DNA from 3 places in the Corynebacterium tuscaniense DNF00037 genome. Region 1 is predicted to be linked to each of the others. Evidence: predicted binding sites of a transcription regulator. Region 1 holds the regulator's gene; each other region holds the start of a gene.

Region 1 (4,150 bases):
TGCCGGAAACCGTGACCACGGAAATTGAAGGCAACCACGTTGATGCATTCCCTGCTTTGGAAGCAACCAAGGACGGCGTGCGCGTCAAGGTCTTCCCCACCAAGGCTGCCGCTGATGCTTCGATGGTCACGGCCACGTTGGCCATGCTCATGCGCCAAATCGCAGTTTCACCAACGCAGATGACCAAGGGGCTTCCGCTGCGCCAACGCGTAGCTGTAGATAAGTACCCGCACGGTGGTGCTGCTGGCCTCGTGGAAGATGCTCGCATCGCTGCTATCCGTGATCTCATGTTTGCCCACGGCGGCCCGGTACGCACGCCTGAAGAATTTGATGCCCTGCTGAACAAGGTCAAGCCCGATGTGCCTGGTGCTGTGCGTCGCGCTGTCGTCGGCATTGCCGGCGGTGTCGCCGAGTACATCAACATCGCGGCAGAGCTGAACAAGTGGAGCGGACCAGCCATCGATGACGTCAAGGCCCAGATGGCATTCCTTCTGCCCAAAAACGCAATCACCATCCACGGCATGGAGCACCTACAGCACCTGCCCCGCTACTTGTCGGCGGTGCAGATGCGGCTGGATGATATGAACCATGACCCTGACAGGGATGCGGACCGCCAAGCCGTCATCGATGACGTCAAGACGTATCTTGATGCCAAGCTCACTCGACTACCCAAGGGCGCAGCAAGGTCAAAGCCAGTCAAAGAGATTCTCTGGCGCATCGAAGAGTTACGCGTCAGTCTTTTCGCTCAACGTCTGGGAACTTCTAGACCAGTGAGCCCACGGCGGATTGAGAAGATGGTGGACAAGCTCTAAAGCTCATCAATGCCGCGGTCACGGCGACGCATGAGGCGGATCTCCGACTCGAAGTCATCTGCACTTTCGAAGGACTTGTACACCGAAGCGAAACGCAGGTAGGCCACCTCATCGAGCGCTCGGAGAGGCTCCAAGATGGCAAGACCAATGTCATTAGAAAGAACTTGTGAGCTCCCTTGCGCACGAACAATCTCTTCCACTTCCTGGGCAAGACGCTTCAGAGCATCATCTGAAACATCACGGCCCTGGCATGCTCGGCGCACACCAACAATCAGCTTGTCTCTGTCGAAGGGTTCACTGACACCATTTCGTTTAACCACGGTGAGAATGGCTTTTTCAACCGTGGTGAACCGTCCCCCACACGCGGTGCACTCACGGCGGCGACGAATAGCAGAACCCGCGTCTACAAGACGCGAGTCCGAGACGCGGGAATGATCGTTATGGCAGAAAGGGCAATGCACAGGAAAGGATTCTACTCTCTTGGCGCATCAGGTATCTAGCTACTTTGCAGCAGCACCGAACTAGCGGGCGCTCATGCTGGCCACGGCACCATCAACCGCTGTGTCAGCTGGGTCAATCTCCCCACCGGAGAAAGCGCCCCCGAGTGCAGAGCCAATAAAAAGCCCAATTCCCAGCAACACGCCCATCGCAATAGCACCACGCTTTTCGCGGCGAGCTTCAATGTTTTCGAAAGCTTCCACTCCCCTAATTGAAGCCCGGGATTGCGTTAGACTTTCTTTTCGATCAGAGTCTGCCAACGTTCGAACACTGCCGGCATGACGGCGAGGGGTGCGAGTGGAATTAATGTCCCACACATCCGCCGGCTGGACCGCAGCGCGAAGATCACCGCAGACAATATCAGTGCCGTGAGGTCGTGCAATGGAGATAGTCATTATGTTTTCCTTTCTGTTCTACCTACGATCCTACGAACGGCCACGACATGTTCGATCAAACACTTCGCTTACATGTTCGATAGGTACTATGTTCGATTTATAGCAACCAGATAAAACTTTGTCCAGACGTAGCGGAAAAATATCGAACAAACTTGCTTACTCGTGGTAGAAACGAGAAGTGAAGGAACTCATTTGCAACTAAAAAGCGTCGTCTAGGGCATCAGCAAAGGAAGGACAACAGCGACATGGCTAAAAAAGAAGACAAGAGACCTGACATCAAAACGTTGACGGACCGGCAGCGCCGCATTCTGGAGGTCATCCAGGATGCTGTGGTGTTGCGCGGTTATCCGCCAAGCATCCGCGAGATCGGCGATGCTGCTGGCCTGCAATCCACGTCGTCTGTGGCTTACCAGCTCAAAGAACTTGAGAAAAAGGGTTTCTTGCGGCGTGATCCGAATAAACCTCGCGCTGTTGACCTGCGCCACCTCCCACGCACCGGACGGAAGTCAAACAAGCAGGATGCAAATGTCCCCGAGGAGGCTGCGGCGCCACGCTACATCCCCGTTGTCGGCCAGATAGCAGCCGGCAATCCGATTTTGGCTGAGGAAAATGTTACTGAGTACTTCCCACTCCCCTCGGAACTCGTCGGCGATGGTGACTTGTACTTGCTTCAGGTTGTCGGCGAGTCCATGCGCGACGCCGGCATCTTGGACGGCGACTGGGTTGCAGTGCGCACGCAGCCAGTAGCGGAGGAAGGCCAGTTTGTCGCCGCACTTATTGATGGTGAAGCAACAGTGAAGGAGTTCCATCAGGACTCCACTGGCGTGTGGTTGCTTCCTCACAATGACGCTTTCTCGCCTATCAAGGGCGACGAAGCGGAAATCATGGGCCTTGTGGTCTCTGTTTTCCGCAAGCTCTAGCCCACCCTCACGGGGGTGAAACGGACCAAAGCAAAACTAATCCAGACTCCGTTTTCGCCCCTCGCATACATAATGAGGATTTGTTAGCATCCCCTGCATTCAAGGAAGTCTCATGTACGCCGAGGAGCGTCGTCGCCAAATCGCATCTCTGACTGCAGTCGAAGGTCGCGTCAACGTGACAGAGCTGTCTGAGCGTTTTGATGTCACCGCAGAGACAATCCGACGAGACCTGGCAGTGCTCGACCGCGAAGGTGTAGTCCAACGTGTCCACGGTGGTGCCGTATCAAACCAGTCCTACCTCACTGCGGAGTTCCCCCTTCACACCCGCTATCGTTCGGCAGCCACGGCTAAAACCGCCATCGCACAAGCCGCACTGAGTTTTCTACCCGTGGCTGGCGGCTCTGTTTTTCTTGATTCAGGCTCCACGATCAATACTCTCGCTGGACTCATCAAGGACCTCCCTGAAGCACGTGCTTTGTCTTTTGTAACCAACTCCCTGCCCATTGCGCTCGATTTATCCAGCCTGGGCACCATAAATGTTCAGCTCCTTGGTGGCACTGTTCGCGCAATCACCCAGGCTGTTGTCGGTGATACTGCTTTGCGCACATTGGCGCTTCTGCGCGCAGATGTAGCTTTTATTGGCACCAATGCACTGACCATCGACCACGGTCTGTCTACTGCAGACGCGCAAGAAGCTGCGGTGAAATCAGCGATGGTCACCAACACCCGCAAAGTTGTGGTGCTGTGCGATTCCTCAAAACTGGGGACGGATTATCTTGTGAGCTTTGCCCCCCTCGATTCCATCGATGTGGTGATCACCGATTCCGACGCACCGGCATCCTATGTTGATGAGCTGATGGAACGCGGTATCCAAGTTATCCAAGCAGGTTAGGGCTAGTCTGTGGCGATGACGTGTTTGCAGTGTGCGTTTTCTGCCTGGTTGTAACATCATGTAGGGGCGCTATCGGGCATACTGGCGAAGGAGTTTTCCCGCTCCACCCCACCTACAACCGTGAGGGGTACGCCACCCGTGATCTTTACTTTCACGCCTAATCCAAGCGTTGACGTCACTTTCACCGTGGATAGTCTCACTGCTGGAGAGGTCATCCGCGTAACCACCAGCTCCCGTGAACCCGGTGGGAAGGGCATCAATGTTGCCCATGCCCTCCTGAAAGCTGGAGAGTCCGTGCTTGCGTTAGCGCCAGCACATGACACTGATCCCTTTGTTGCACTCGCGCACGAGGCACATATTCCGCTGCGCACCGTCGCGGTGGACGGGAATGTCCGCGCCAACACAACCATTACTGATGCAACAGGGGTGACTACCAAACTCAATGAGCAGGGCGCGCGGTTAACACCGGACACCATAGCTGCACTGGAGGATGCAGTAGCAACGAGTGCTGCTATGTCGGACGTGGTTGTTCTGGCTGGCTCACTTCCGCCGGGTGCTCCTTATGACTGGTATTCCACGTTGGTGGCTGTCGTGCGTCAAGCTAACTCGGATGCACTTATCGCGGTGGATACC
Region 2 (4,150 bases), on a different contig from region 1:
GTCTTGGCAGCAGCAGAAGTGTAAGTAACGTTCCCACCATCACGGATAGCCACGATTTTCGGGGAGGTGACCTCAATGGTCATATTGTCTTTGACTGCCTGGCCCTCGCCGTAACTATGGCTGGAGCCGCCGACGATACCAGGCAGCTCACCGAGCAGATCATCCACGGTTGCGGCCGTGGTGGTGAATTCCTGCGCCTGACCACCATCGATAGACACTGCGACCGGCTTGGCGGTGCGCACGGTCACGGTATCACCGTTCGCCAGCGATTCGGATGGCGCGGGGTACACCAAGTCCTTGTCCCCCACATCAACACCAGCTGCCTTGAGCGCACCGCCAACATTGCCAGCGAAGGTACTCAGCTCAACTGCATCACCGTTAACGTCAACAGTGACGTCCTTCTGAGCCGCCATGGCGGTGGCAGCACTGCCGATAGCAATTGCGCCGATAGCAGAAGAAGTGATCACAGCGCGGGTGGTTGAACTCTTATTGATGCGGCGATGATGCGACATAAAAAGAACAGTCCTTACAGCGTTGGGGATATAGCTCGAATAATACAAGCAAGTATAACAATACGATAAAGGTACGCGGAAGACCAGCAGATTTTCAAAACGTACAAGTACGTCTTTATTAATTAAGCCTACTCATCGCCACAATAATCACTCTTGTTGACAGTACTCACTCGCGCACCTATTTCACACACCAAAAACACGATTGAATGTCTCCCCCACTTCCGTGGCAAGATCCCCCACAGCCATCCCACGCATCTCCGCCACCACGTGCGCCGTGTGCCCAATGAGTCCAGGTTCATTTCGTGCACCACGGAATGGTTCCGGGGTCATGTACGGCGCATCCGTCTCAATGAGCAACTGCCCGGCCGGCGCAAGAGCAGCAGCCTCACGCAGTTCGTCGTTCCGTTTGAATGTCACATTCCCGGCAAAGGACAGGACGTAACCACGGTCGATGGCTTCGCGTGCGACGTCGAGAGGCGAAGAAAAGCAGTGCAGCATGACATGTTCCGGTTGCGGCGCGTCCGCGAGAATGCGCATCATGTCCGCATCACCCTCGCGGTTGTGAATCATGAGCGCCTTGCCAGAATCAACCGCGAGCTGAATATGCCAGCGGAACGCCTCTTCCTGCACATCAAGCGGTGCTGTGCGGTCGGGGTCATGCTTGATCCAATGCGTATCAATGCCAGTCTCCCCAATTGCCACGCAGCGCTCATCCGTAGCCATCTGCGTGAGCCGCTCGCGCGCCGCCCCATCGAGCTCACCCGCGCGCGTCGGATGGATCGCACATGCCGCAAACACACGGTCGTTGAAGTGCGCGGCCTGCAATGCCAGCTCCGCCTCATCGAGGCCATCGCCGACAGTGCAGATCCGTTCAACGCCGGCGTCCACGGCACGCGCCACAATCGCATCCACCTCGTCCTTGTTGCGGGCACCGGTTGAGGCGAGGTGCGTGTGTGCGTCGATAAGCCCAGCAATTCGCTCAGCCGGGACGGGAATGGGGCGAGGTTTCTTCTTCGACATGAATTCCAGCCTATCCTCGAGCACATGACATTCCACGACATCGATGCTGCAACCCGCACCCAAATCGACCGTGACCTCGCCGAAGCTGCCGTCGCCGGAATCAACGGATCTATCGACGACATCGTCGCCGCATTCGAAGAGACCTTGGGCGAATACCTCGCCCTCGACCCCGACCTACGCCGCAGCTATTCTCGCGGCGACATCGCGCGCATGTACGGCACCGCGCTCGGCGACGCGTTCATCCGCGAGCACGGTTTCGAGTGGCAATTGCTTGTCGACGCCTACGGCACCGACCTCGTTGTCACCTCCCCCGACCGAGAGATGTACACCGCTCCCCTTGTGGTGGTGGACACGCGTTTCGAAGACGAGGCGACCGGGAAGCTGACTGCTTTCATTGAGCAGTTCTTGGGCGATTAGCTTTCGGTTCACACCTTATACTCGAACCCCTTTTCGAATCTGTTCGAATGATACCGGTGACGTGTCGTAGTGATGTGAAAATATGTTCGTACGAACTTAAAAACACATCAACACGGGGGAACCATGACCCAATTGACCGACCGTCCGCCACAACCACCGCCCTCGAGCCCAACTGCCTTCTTTGCCACCGAGAACCCCGACAACATCGATGCCGTTGCCGGGATGGGCATGCGCGCGGCATTCCACGCGGTGTTCCATCACTACGCCACCGCCGATGAGTTTGAGGGCTCCAAAGACCACGACACTGAACTCGCCCGCATGTGCTCCGCCACGGGTTTATCCCTCATTGAGGTCCGCAGTGCCGTCTACGCCTACCGCACCCTCAAAGATCTCCCTATACTGCATGCCCTCCAAGAGGCCACCCACCGTCTTGACCTCCGCCGCTTGAAAGCCATCGACCGTGCCATCAGCGTGCTCGGCGAAACCCCTAACCCCGAAGTGTTCGCGGTACTGGATGCTCTGCTGGTCGCGCTATTCACTCCAACGAAGCCGAACCAGGCGCTCCCCGGCGCGAACACCATCACCACCCGCCTGAACAAGGCGATCGGCGACATGGATTCCTCCGTCGCCTATGACTCCAAGAAACGTGAGAAGCGCGAACAGGGACGCACCCTTTTACCGGGCGAGTGCGAAGTCACCTTCCACGATGGCTACCACCACGGCACCACTGGCATGACCCTGATTGCGGACCATGCCACGTCAGCCTCCGTCAAAGCCTTTATTGGTGCAACCGCGAAAGAGCACGGCATCACTGATGATGAAGCCACACTGCTTCTCCTCACCGGGAAGCTCTCCCCTACCCCGACTGCTCGCGTGTTTGGCTACGCACCCAAGAATAGGGACGGCACGATCGATGAATCCGCCTCCGTCTTCATTCCGGGCCATGGCTTCACCACAGCAACAGGAACCGAGATGTTCCATTCTTTTGAGCCAAAACTTGTAGACATGGATGCAGCCTCCACGCGCAGCATCCCTGGCTATGTCCCACCCGCTGACATCGCCGCATTCGTTCGCGGCCGCGACGGCACCTGTGTCTACCCCGGTTGTGAGCGCACAGCCTGGGAATGCCAGCTCGACCACCGCATCGCTTACGGCCTCGGTGGTACAACAACAGCGAGCAACCTGTACTGCCTCTGTCAAAAGCACCACAATGTTAAAACCGATCGCAGGGCGTTCTACCTGGTAGATCACTCTACAGGTGACGTGGTCTGGCTCTTTTCTGACGGCACCTACGCGCTGGCTGACCAAACCGGATTCATCAATAGCCAGGTCACCGAAACCACGCCGCGCTGGAAGCACACCATCGACGATGTGGAGCGCCTCAAACGCACCCGCTCCCGCTTCTTTGCCAAATGCCACCGGGTGCTCGATGTTTTCGAGGAAAACTTTGACTACGAAGAATGCCTCAAATCACTGTCATCCCTTGAACGTGAGTACGGGATGGAATTTCCTTTCCACCCCGTACCGTTCCCGGAAGAACCGGAGGTTGACTACTGAACCGGCGCCCACTCCGGGCCAGTTTCACCCAGTTCGGGGTCGAGCTTGGCGATGAGCGGCTGTGGTTTCTCCAGCTTCGTGCCCGGCACCACATCGACGCGGCCCCATGTGGCCTGCTGGGTGGTGTAGTCACCGGTGATGACTGGGTAGCTCTGGCCCTTTTCAGGCAGGTCGACGCCGACGAGATCCAGGTCTTCGTCATCGGTGACTTCTTCCACGCGCGGGGTGGCGGCCCAGATGCCGTCGCGGCCGAGGGTCTCGTGGACCTTCTGCGCGATGTGCGGAAGGAACGGGGTGAGCATGGCGTTGCAGTCCGACACAACCTGGAGTGCAGTCCACAGCACGGTGGCAAGGCGCTCACGCTGAGCGTCGTCCTTGGCCAGCTTCCACGGCTCCTGGTCGGCAATGTAAGCATTTGCTTCGCCAACGACGTGCATGATCTTGGTGATCGCAGCCTTGAAGTGGGCAAGTGCGAGATCCTTGCCGGCAGACTCGAAAGTCTGGGAGGCGAGGTCAAGGATGACGCGGTCAGCCTCGTTGAGCGTGCCAGGAACGGGAACTTCACCGAAGTTCTTGTGCGCCATGGACACGGTGCGGTTGACCAGGTTGCCCCAGCCGTTGGCCAGCTCATTGTTGATGCGGCG
Region 3 (4,150 bases), on a different contig from region 1:
CCCGGTTACGTGTCGCGCCTGCGCCAAAAGAGCCCAGCATCATCAGCGTTGAGCCCACGACACCGAGCGGGATAATCCAAGAGCGAGCTGCCAACGAACAATCCTTTACATACGTCGCGCAGTGGCTTTTTCGGCCATTGTCTTCAAGGCTTCCGCGGCATTGTGGTCCAGCTGCGCATGGTTAAGGGAGGAAAGCCCGGTTTCCGTCAAATGCGCAATTCGCTTTTCGACGTCCTCCACCGCCCCCGTTCCCTCAATAATCGCCGTGAGCTCCGCGATATCCTTCGGGTCCTGCACCACGCCGATTCCGGAGCGGAGTTTCTCCGCCGCCACCGGATCGGTCTGGTCCGCGGCCCGCAAAGCCAGGGAATACAAAACGGTGCGCTTACCCTCCCGCAAATCATCACCGGCGGGCTTGCCGGTGACCTCTGGGTCGCCGAAGACCCCCAGCAGATCATCGCGGAGCTGATATGCCACGCCGATGTCGCGACCATACCCACGCAGCGCGGTAATCGTTGTCTCATCGGCACCAGCCACGGCTGCACCCAAGTGCAGTGGGCGTTCAATGGTGTACGCGGCGGTCTTGTACACATTGACTGCGTTAGCTAGTTCCTCGCTTTCGGAGCTGGCTGCCTCCAAGGAAATATCTAGGATTTGGCCACCGATAACCTCACTGCGCATCCCGCGCCATGGTTCATGCGCCCGGTCCCGGGCAGCGGTGCTCAGTCCCGAGCCATGCCACATGTCATCTGCCCACACCAGTGCAAGGTCACCAATGAGAATGGCCACGTTCTGCCCAAAGACCTCCGCATCACCGTGCCATCCCTGTGACCGGTGGTTGGCTGCCGCTGCGCGGTGAACAGTGGGGTTGCCGCGCCGGGTATCGGAAGCATCGATGATGTCATCGTGGATAAGAGCACATGCCTGGATGAACTCGAGTGCACTGACAGCCCGCAGAACAGCTCTGGGGTCCTCTTCACCCTTTTCCAAACCTCCCGCAGCGGTGTAGCCAACCCAGCCAAAAGTCGGGCGAATGCGTTTTCCACCACCCAGAACAAAGTCGCGCAAAAGGCCCACGGCGTTTGCAACGGGGGCACCGATCTCAGCAACAGGTGGGGAAACCTGATTCAGAAATGCGTTCAGTTGGCGTTCCACCGCCGCCGGAACATCATCGAGGGTGGGGGCGGAACCGGAAGGGGTTTGTTGCACGAAACATGGCTCCTTTAACCAGTTGCGGGTGGTTAGCAATACCGCTCACTTTACAGCTAGGTGCGGGCAGTCAGGTCAGAGGCAGTTTCCTGCCCAGGATGGCAAAGGGGCGACTGTCGCCGGCGTAGGTGAAATGGCGCAAAACGTCCAGGAAGCCGAGGGAGCGGTAAAGCCCGAACGCAGCATTATTCTCACCTGGCACCTCCGGTGTGGACAGCAAAGCGTAGGGTTCCGTGGTTTGCTCCAGCAACATGTGCATGAGTTTCCGGCCAGTGCCCTTGCATTGCAGATCGGGTGCGACATGAATTTCGGCGACCTCAAAGTAGTTCCGTATCACTGTGATCATGGCAGGTGTCATCGCCTGCCGCTGAAATAGACCTCTTCTTAGCTGGAGGTCCCACCACCGGTCACGTGTGCCTTTGAAGCCATAGGCGATTCCAACCAGTGTGTCGTTTTTATAAGCAGTCACAGCAACAAAACCGGGAGAGGTGGCATCACGGCGCCACACAGCGATGCGCTGCTCACGTATTGCAGGCGGATACTTCATGGCTGCGATGTAGAGATCCACGAGTTCCGGCACCGACTCAGTGAACTGTGGTGCAGTGAGGTGGCGGAATGTCATAGGCACGTCACCATCGAACCATGACGCGACCCTGAGCGGAGTAAAAATGCATAACTTAGAACAAGTGTTCGAACATGTGAGAAGGGGTGTCGCACGGGTTTTCTAATGTGAGGGCAACAAAGCAGATCACAGTGAGGTGTTAAAGATGAACAGCATTATTTCTGCCACGACGGGTGCTACTTGTGGCACGGTTCCACGGGTAACCCAGTATGAAGCGTTTCTTGATTCTGCACGGGAACTTCTCGCGGATGCCCAATTGCGCATCGCTCGTGGTGAGTATGACCTTGCAATTGAAAGTGCTTATCGCGCCGCTTTGCGTACCGCGGGCGCTGCTATCGCGGAATCAGCAGCCGTGGCCAAGCGCAAGAGGCTGCCTACGAGCGCTTGGGACAAGCTGCGCATTACTGGCGCCCGGGGCGAGGTGTGGGCTGATGTTTTTAGTGGATACTCCGCACTGCGTGGCCGGGTTGCATCGGGTATTGAGCTTCGCCCGAATCCTGTGAAAGCGACTGCGCTTGTTGCTGATGCTGCGGATTTTTACGCAGAAGTCACCGGTGTGGGGGACGGTATGGCTGCAGCTTAGGGGCGTTTTTCGGGCGGTACTGTTATCCTGAGGAACAAACCTGCCCACTGAATCGTTATATCCTCAAAGTGGACATCGAGTGCACGGCTGGAGGAATCGTGGCCCTTTCTGAGCAAGAACAGCAGCAGCTCCGCGAGATTGAGGAGTCGCTCCTTGCGGATGACCCGAAGTTTGGGGCATCCGTTGCTTCCGCGTCTCGCTTCCAGGGTGGTCCTGAATCCGGGCGCTTAACAATGCGCTCTGTGGCTCTCATTGTGCTGGGGTTGTGCCTTCTTATTGGGGGCGTGGCTTTGGCGGCTCAAAGTCTGTGGTTTGTGAGCTTGAGCATTATTGGCTTCGTTGTCATGTTTGCTGGTGGCGTCTGGGCCCTCCACACTCCAGCTGAACCGAACGCACGCCAGACGGGCCGCGCCAAGCATCCTTCGCAGCGCGGTGGCATGAGTTCTCGAATGGAGGAGAACTTCCGTCGCAGGTTTGAAGGGCAGTAAGTAGCGCATCAATCCCCGCCTCTTGGCGGGGATTTTTTATGCGCCCACTTTCTCCCACCTATGTCCCCCACTATCACCCACCCTTAAACGGCACCTGGGAATTTATGGTTTTGTTCGCGGCGTTGAGCGCGATCTGATGGGGAGAATTGGCATTTAAGAGAATCTAGTTAACGGTTGTTATTCAAAAATGCGGGCGTGTCTGCCACATTTTTTATGCATCTTGACCTCGTATTTTTCTGGAAGTGGAAAGAAAGTTTGACGTGAGAGTGGAATTTGTGGGGGATTGTGGGTTAAAGTGGGGCGCAGTGAGAGGTTAGTGGGGCACTTCTGGCCTTTCGCGGATAAAAGTTCACAACCGGAGTCATCGAGCAAGAAAGGTGGGGCGCCGGATGTTTCTAGGCACCTACACCCCAAAGCTGGATGACAAAGGGCGCCTGACGTTGCCCGCTAAATTCCGTGAGGGTTTGGCGGACGGGCTGATGGTGACCAAGGGGCAGGACCATTCTTTGGCGGTCTATCCCCGCGAGGAATTTGCGGCACGTGCACGTAAAGCAGCCGCGGTTTCACGCACGAATCCGAAGGCGCGCGCCTTCATTCGTAACTTGGCAGCAAGTGCGGATGAGCAGACGCTCGACGGATCTGGTCGCATCACGCTGTCGCCGGCGCACCGGGATTACGCGCAACTATCTAAGGAGTGCGTGGTCATCGGTTCAGTGGATTTCTTGGAAATCTGGGACGCCGAGTCCTGGGCGAAATACCAAGAAAATACGGAAGCCGCTTTCTCTGCGGCTGATGAGGACGACATTCTCTCAGGCCTGCTTTAGAAAGTGGGCGATTAGCGGAGAGCGTGTATGACCTCTGCTCGGGGCGCGAGTCGTTCTGGTGTACTTCCCCGATATCAGAATGACCGCCCCGGGTAGGGCTCTATACGTTCCCCGCGAGTGCACGTAAGTGAACAACAAGCCGCGAATGAAGGGGGTGACCCGGTGGCAACAAACATGGCACATCATGTCAACCACGGGCACGTCCCTGTAATGCGCGATCGCATGGGGGAGCTGTTGCGTCCTGCGGTGGAAGCTTTCGGTGCGAACGCTGTCATCGTTGATGGCACCCTAGGAGCCGGGGGTCACACTGAATACTTCTTGGAAATTTTCCCGCATGCTTCCGTAATCGGAATTGACCGTGATGGGAAAGCACTGCGCAAGGCCGCTGAACGGCTTGCGCCTTTCTCGGATCGTTTCCTGCCAG

Evidence for each region. Region 1 encodes LexA, which represses DNA repair genes until DNA is damaged. Its sites were predicted from a motif close to CGAACANNTGTTCG; they were not measured.
Region 2: a site for LexA is predicted at 2,025-2,038, ahead of HMPREF2129_RS05105 (HNH endonuclease signature motif containing protein). Genes of this name have one in related genera too.
Region 3: a site for LexA is predicted at 1,889-1,902, ahead of HMPREF2129_RS01065 (SAV_6107 family HEPN domain-containing protein). Genes of this name have one in related genera too.

The regions. Positions count from the first base shown of each region.
Region 1 covers NZ_JRNG01000001.1:33,454-37,603, forward strand. The annotation lists gene hrpA (ATP-dependent RNA helicase HrpA) at 1-812, shown strand, start outside; gene nrdR (transcriptional regulator NrdR) at 809-1,273, opposite strand; gene HMPREF2129_RS10935 (hypothetical protein) at 1,334-1,705, opposite strand; gene lexA (transcriptional repressor LexA) at 1,951-2,625, shown strand; gene HMPREF2129_RS00170 (DeoR/GlpR family DNA-binding transcription regulator) at 2,738-3,517, shown strand; gene HMPREF2129_RS00175 (1-phosphofructokinase family hexose kinase) at 3,656-4,150, shown strand, end outside.
Region 2 covers NZ_JRNG01000018.1:31,041-35,190, forward strand. The annotation lists gene HMPREF2129_RS05090 (resuscitation-promoting factor) at 1-512, opposite strand, end outside; gene HMPREF2129_RS05095 (TatD family hydrolase) at 696-1,532, opposite strand; gene HMPREF2129_RS05100 (DUF3806 domain-containing protein) at 1,557-1,949, shown strand; gene HMPREF2129_RS05105 (HNH endonuclease signature motif containing protein) at 2,073-3,506, shown strand; gene metG (methionine--tRNA ligase) at 3,500-4,150, opposite strand, start outside.
Region 3 covers NZ_JRNG01000002.1:93,060-97,209, reverse strand. The annotation lists gene HMPREF2129_RS01080 (alpha-(1->6)-mannopyranosyltransferase A) at 1-94, opposite strand, end outside; gene HMPREF2129_RS01075 (polyprenyl synthetase family protein) at 106-1,209, opposite strand; gene HMPREF2129_RS01070 (GNAT family N-acetyltransferase) at 1,280-1,831, opposite strand; gene HMPREF2129_RS01065 (SAV_6107 family HEPN domain-containing protein) at 1,977-2,414, shown strand; gene HMPREF2129_RS01060 (DUF3040 domain-containing protein) at 2,513-2,902, shown strand; gene mraZ (division/cell wall cluster transcriptional repressor MraZ) at 3,292-3,726, shown strand; gene rsmH (16S rRNA (cytosine(1402)-N(4))-methyltransferase RsmH) at 3,901-4,150, shown strand, end outside.